2 linked regions of the Undibacterium sp. 5I1 genome follow. The protein of the gene in region 1 interacts with the protein of each later gene in a pairwise test. Links are inferred from orthologs where the notes say so. Each region holds a gene or a part of one and is shown in the gene's direction. Other genes may lie near its edges. The genes, in order: gyrA and gyrB.

Region 1 (3,493 bases):
CGTTACTATTTTTGTATTATTCATTGATGATGCTTAGAAAGTGTTCAATGTATAAAAAAGCACTCTAAGCGATTCGCTAATGCTCATGTAATATGGAATCTTGCGTATGGGCTTGCTTAGCAACTATCAATATTTACTGTGACATAACTGATTATCACCTTGTTAGCTCAGTTCAAAAACCACATGAATAGCAGGATTGGCATGTTAAAATCGGTAGTTAAGCATTGAAAATAGATGGCTAAATTTTCATATTCGAAGGTCTTTTAAGTTGTAGTTTTTAGGCGCGAGTTTGATTGCAAGTCATTTTCAACCCATCGTTATTTAACCAAGCTCTAAATTGCCGGCCCGCCAATGGATCAATTCGCTAAAGAAACACTCCCGATTTCCCTTGAAGAAGAAATGCGCAAGAGCTACCTCGATTACGCCATGAGCGTGATTGTTGGTCGTGCCTTGCCGGATGTACGTGATGGTTTGAAGCCTGTGCACAGACGCGTGTTATTCGCCATGCACGAAATGAACAACGTTTATAACCGTCCATTTGTAAAATGTGCACGTGTAGTCGGTGAAGTCATGGGTAAGTATCACCCCCACGGCGATGCATCGATTTACGATACCTTGGTGCGGATGGCACAGGACTTTTCCTTGCGCTACACTTTAGTGGATGGTCAGGGTAACTTTGGCTCGGTGGATGGCGATAATGCTGCTGCGATGCGTTATACCGAGTGCCGGCTAGATAAAATTGCTAATGAAATTCTGGCTGATATCGAAAAAGAAACCGTCGATTTTGTTCCTAACTATGATGGTAAAGAGCGCGAGCCGTCAGTATTGCCGACGCGTATTCCTAACTTGCTGATCAATGGTGCTTCCGGTATTGCGGTTGGTATGGCGACCAATATTCCGCCGCATAATATTACTGAAATCATTAATGGTGCCTTGCATGTGTTGCGCAATGCGGATTGCACAATTGACGAGCTGATCGAAATTATTCCTGCGCCAGATTTCCCTACTGGAGGAATTATTTATGGCGTCTCTGGCGTGCGTGATGGTTACCGCACGGGACGAGGACGAGTAGTAATGCGTGCTAAAACGCATTTTGAAGAATTTGGTAAAGAAAATCGTACTGCTCTGATCGTCGATGAGTTGCCTTACCAAGTAAATAAAAAATCTTTGCTAGAACGAATCGCTGAGTTGGTAAGGGATAAAAAACTCGACGGCATCTCTGATATTCGTGATGAGTCAGATAAATCCGGTATGCGCGTTGTCGTTGAATTGAAGCGCGGTGAAGTGCCGGAAGTTGTGCTCAATAATTTGTACAAGCAAACCCAATTACAAGATACCTTCGGTATGAACATGGTGTCTTTGGTAAATGGTCAGCCAAAGTTATTGAACTTGAAGCAGATGCTGGATTGCTTCCTGTCACATCGTCGTGAAGTTGTAACGCGTCGCACTGTATTTGAGCTTCGTAAAGCTCGTGAGCGCGGCCATGTGCTGGAAGGTCTGGCAGTTGCGTTAGCAAATATCGATGACTTCATTGCCATCATCAAAGCTGCGCCGACACCGCCATTGGCTAAGTTGGAATTGATGAATCGTGCTTGGGATAGCTCTATGGTGCGCGAGATGTTGATACGCACCGCTGCTGACAATCCTGCCGGTATCGACGCATTCCGTCCAGAGAATTTACCTAAACATTACGGTATTCAAAAAGACGGTTTGTATAAACTGTCCGATGATCAAGCGCAAGAAATTTTACAAATGCGTTTGCAACGCTTGACTGGTCTGGAACAAGATAAGATCGTTAACGAATACAAAGACGTTATGTCTGTAATCGCTGACTTGCTGGATATTTTGTCCAAGCCCGAGCGCGTTACCGTCATCATCACTGATGAGTTGACGGCAGCACGTAATGAATACGGCGAAGGCAACAAAGACGTACGCCGCTCCGAGATTACACACAATGCCACTGATTTAGAAACAGAAGATCTGATCACGCCAGTCGATATGGTGGTCACGCTCTCACACACCGGTTACATGAAGTCGCAGCCATTATCGGAATATCGTGCGCAAAAACGCGGTGGTCGTGGCAAGCAAGCGACAGCGACAAAAGATGATGACTGGATCGAACAATTGTTCGTGGCAAACACGCATGATTACATCTTGTGCTTCTCGAACCGCGGCCGTCTCTATTGGTTAAAAGTATGGGAAGTGCCGCAAGGTTCTCGCAACTCACGCGGTAAGCCTATTGTGAACATGTTCCCATTGCAGGACGGCGAAAAAATTACAGTGATCTTGCCACTATCCGGTGACAACCGCAGCTTCCCTGAAGATCACTACATTTTCATGGCGACCAGTCTTGGTACCGTGAAAAAGACACCGCTGAACGATTTTAGTAATCCGCGTAAAGCAGGCATTATTGCAGTCGATTTGGATGAAGGCGATTTCCTGATCGGTGCTGCACTGACTGACGGCAAGCACGATGTGATGCTATTTTCAGATTCCGGTAAAGCGGTGCGCTTTGACGAGAACGACGTACGTCCTATGGGTCGCACTGCACGTGGTGTGCGTGGTATGAATTTGGAAGAGGGTCAACAAGTCATCGCATTGTTAGTTGCTGAGAATGAGCAACAGTCAGTCTTGACGGCTACTGAAAACGGCTTTGGTAAACGCACACCAATCTTGGAATACACCCGTCATGGTCGCGGCACTAAAGGCATGATTGCGATTCAAACTTCTGAACGTAACGGTAAAGTTGTGGCAGCAACCTTGGTCGACACTAATGACGAAATCATGTTGATCACTACGGGCGGCGTATTGATCCGTACACGGGTATCTGAAATCCGTGAAATGGGACGTGCAACGCAAGGTGTTACTTTGATCGCTGTTGAAGATGGTACCAAGCTGTCTGGTTTGCAACGCATTGTTGAAACTGATGTCGATGTCGATGTCGATGCGATTATTGAGTCAGATATAGACAATGGCGCCGAAGGTGAACAAGCCGCAACGGAATAAGTTTTGACGACGATGATTGCCAGTTCTACTTCCAAAGTGATTGATAAAGTGACCGAAAACGTGAACAACATCGTGACAGCGATTTACAATTTTTCTGCCGGACCTGCCGTATTACCTATAGAGGTGTTGCAGCAGGCAGCAGCAGAAATGTTGAACTGGCATGGTAGCGGCATGTCGGTCATGGAAATGAGTCATCGCGGACCAGAATTTATGTCGATTATTGCAGCAGCGCAAAGTGATCTGCGCGAGCTGCTGGCAGTGCCGAATAATTACAAAATTCTGTTTCTGCAAGGTGGTGGTTTAGGTGAAAACGCGATTGTCCCCATGAATCTGATGGGGCGAAAGCCGCAGCCGGCAACTGCGGATTTTATTCACACGGGCTCATGGACCGCGAAGTCGATCAAAGAAGCGCATAAGTACGGTAATGTGAACGTTGCCGCTTCAGCAGAAGACAATGGACATACTGCAATCCCGGCACGTGAAAGCT
Region 2 (3,398 bases), 1.1 Mb from region 1 along the record:
TAAAGCTCCCCAGCCGCATGCAGCCTAATTACTGAATGCGGCTGGGGAGTGAGGGAGATTAGGTAATCCGGATTTACACAAATTCCGCTATGGATTTCAAAGTGGTTTGTGCCGGATTTATTCAAGTGATATGACGAATTAAGTTGATAACTAAGTTGATAACTAAGTTGACGAATTAATTTGACTCACTAAGTTGACTAACTAAGCGCCCTCATCCCAGCCCCGCATTCAGCAATGACGCTGCTTGCGAGTGGGAACTAAAACTCCAGATCAGTTAGTACGTTAGAACAAGTAAGACCATAATAAAGAAGGTAACCATGTCCGAGAACACCCAAGACAACACTCCAGCGCAGCCAAATGCTTATGGCGCGTCCTCAATCCAGATACTGGAAGGTTTGGAAGCCGTGCGTAAGCGCCCCGGCATGTACATTGGCGATACATCGGACGGCACCGGTCTGCATCACCTGGTATTTGAAGTGCTGGATAACTCAATTGATGAATCGCTGGCTGGTCACTGTACCGAGATCAACGTCACCATCCATGCCGACAACTCCATCTCCATTACCGATAACGGTCGCGGCATTCCGACCGGTATCAAATGGGACGACAAGCACGACCCAAAACGCAGCGCGGCAGAGATCGTTATGACCGAGCTGCATGCTGGTGGTAAGTTCGATCAAAACTCTTACAAAGTCTCCGGCGGTTTGCATGGCGTTGGTGTGTCTTGCGTAAATGGACTGTCCAAATTACTCAAGCTCACTATCCGCCGCGATGGCAAACAATATGCGATGGAATTTGTCCGCGGCGTACCGCAAAACCGTGAAATAGAAACCATCGACGGCATTGTCGTTTCCCCGATTAAAGTCATCGGCGACACCGACAAACGCGGTACCGAAGTCCACTTCTGGGCCGATGAAGAAATCTTCACTCATGTCGAATTCCATTACGAGATTCTGGCAAAGCGTATCCGCGAATTATCGTTCCTCAATAATGGCGTGCGCATCAAACTCACCGACCAACGCACAGGCAAAGAAGAAATGTTTGCCTTTGAAGGCGGCACCCGTGGCTTTGTCGAATACATCAACAAATCTAAAAGCGTCTTGCACCCAACGATTTTCCAAGCCACTGGTGAGCGTCTGTCTGACCAAGGCACCAACATCACCGTTGACGTTTCCATGCAATGGAACGACGCCTACAACGAGCAAGTTTTATGCTTTACCAATAACATCCCACAACGTGACGGCGGCACCCATCTGACTGGCTTGCGCGCAGCGATGACCCGCGTCATTAATAAATATATCGAAGAACACGACTACGCTAAAAAAGCTAAAGTCGAAGTCACCGGCGATGATATGCGCGAAGGCTTAACCTGCGTCTTGTCCGTCAAAGTACCTGAGCCAAAGTTCAGCTCACAAACCAAAGACAAACTGGTTTCCAGCGAAGTCCGCGGCCCGGTAGAAGAAATTGTCGCCAAAACTTTATCCGACTATCTGCAAGAGCGCCCTAACGACGCCAAAATCATTTGCGGCAAAATTGTAGAGGCCTCACGCGCGCGCGAAGCAGCTCGCAAGGCCCGCGAACTAACCCGCCGTAAAGGCGTCATGGACGGCCTAGGCTTATCCGCTAAACTCGCCGATTGCCAGGAAAAAGACCCTGCGCTGTGCGAACTGTATATCGTCGAAGGTGACTCCGCAGGTGGCTCCGCCAAGCAAGGCCGGGATCGTAAGTTCCAGGCGATCTTGCCACTGCGCGGTAAAGTTCTCAACGTAGAAAAAGCCCGCTTTGAAAAAATGCTCTCCAGCGAACAGATCACCACTCTGATCGCCACGCTAGGTACCAGCATCGGCCCAGACGAATTCAATGTAGAAAAACTGCGCTACCACCGCATCATCATCATGACTGATGCCGACGTCGACGGTGCCCATATCCGCACCTTGCTACTGACCTTGTTCTATCGCCAGATGCCACAACTGGTAGAGCGCGGCCACATCTACATCGCCCAGCCACCTTTGTACAAAGTAAAAGCTGGCCGCGATGAGCGCTACCTCAAAGATGACTCTGAAGAAGCCAGCTATATGATGACCGTTGCCTTGACTGGCGCATCGCTCATACCAAGCACAGGCGCAGACCCGATCACGGGCGAGCCACTGGCAGAACTGGTACGCCAATACAATCTCGCCAACGCCATCATGACGCGCCTGACCCGCATGATCGACCGTGCCGCTCTCACCGCCATCATGACCGGCGTCACGCTCAAAATGGACACGGCAGAAAACGCACAAATCTCCGCCACCGCCCTTACCACCACCATCAACGACCCGGCAGTCAAAGCCATCGTACGCACGGATGATTTGTCAGGCACCTTCGGCCTGCGCATAGAACGCATGTACCACGGCAACGTCAAAGTCAGCAGCATCGACGCCGACTTCGTCGACAGCAACGATTACAAAGTATTAGAAAACGCCGCTAACACCTTCCGCGGCCTGCTGGGCGAAGGCTCCTTCATCCGCCGTGGCGAAGGCGAGCGTATGAAAGAAAGCGCCGTAGCCGACTTCCACCACGCCATGCTATGGCTGCGCGACGAAGCCGAACGCGGCGTCAGCAAACAGCGCTACAAAGGACTAGGCGAAATGAACCCAATGCAGTTATGGGAAACCACCATGGACCCAAAAGTACGCCGCCTGCTCAAAGTACAAATCGAAGACGCGATTGCTGCGGATCAGATCTTTACTACGCTAATGGGCGATGATGTAGAACCACGCAGAGCATTTATTGAATCCAATGCGCTGCGGGCTGGGAATATTGACGTTTAACGTAAAAATATAACAATCAAAAAAGCCATCCATTTTTTGGATGGCTTTTTTTACAGATATTGGTTTTGACGAGCACACCATTTTTGACCAGGAAAAAAGATCAATTCAGCAACATACCGTCGTCCATCACAGGCATAAAGCTGCAGCAAATTGCACAGAAAGCGTGAAACAACTGGACGTCGCGTGTCCCATTGAATATTCTTAACTAATTCCATGGATCACCGTGTCCGAGCGCAAAAGCTTGCATGGCGCTCGCCGCACCATCGACGCTGCAAAATGTAGGGCCTGGATCTGGGCAAAGCGATGTACAGGCAATAGCGCACCGCGTACTGGGCGAATAAAACAAAAGTAAATTCAAAAAATACCTTTAGGAGTCGCACATGATTAAAGAAGAAAAAACGGTCGTTTATGGAACCGAAGATCTTTTGACCAGTTTATGCAATTCGGTCACACGCGTATTGAACGTAGCGACGCAAAGCAAGATTCATTACTCTGCCATGGTGCAGCGGGTAACCAAGATCGGTCTGAAGCCTGATATCGGTTGCTTTGTCTTATTTGACGGCGGATTTTCTGGCCTGGTAGTGC

What was found.
Region 2: the proteins of gyrA (region 1) and gyrB interact in binary tests that used the Escherichia coli proteins (3 or more experiments, as listed by UniProt). The link is inferred for Undibacterium sp. 5I1 from one-to-one orthologs.

What each region holds. Positions count from the first base shown.
Region 1 is NZ_JAVIWI010000001.1:2,436,335-2,439,827, reverse strand. The notes cover bases 47-3,206. They hold gyrA (DNA gyrase subunit A), read left to right. Parts: upstream 47-351; coding sequence 352-3,006; downstream 3,007-3,206. Other genes in these bases: serC (3-phosphoserine/phosphohydroxythreonine transaminase), read left to right, coding at 3,079-3,206. In the rest of the region: more of serC, read left to right, coding at 3,207-3,493. UniProt on the Escherichia coli protein: A type II topoisomerase that negatively supercoils closed circular double-stranded (ds) DNA in an ATP-dependent manner to maintain chromosomes in an underwound state.
Region 2 is NZ_JAVIWI010000001.1:3,546,018-3,549,415, forward strand. The notes cover bases 1-3,065. They hold gyrB (DNA topoisomerase (ATP-hydrolyzing) subunit B), read left to right. Parts: upstream 1-317; coding sequence 318-2,813; downstream 2,814-3,065. Outside these bases: RGU72_RS15490 (DUF3334 family protein), read left to right, coding at 3,194-3,398. UniProt on the Escherichia coli protein: DNA gyrase negatively supercoils closed circular double-stranded DNA in an ATP-dependent manner to maintain chromosomes in an underwound state.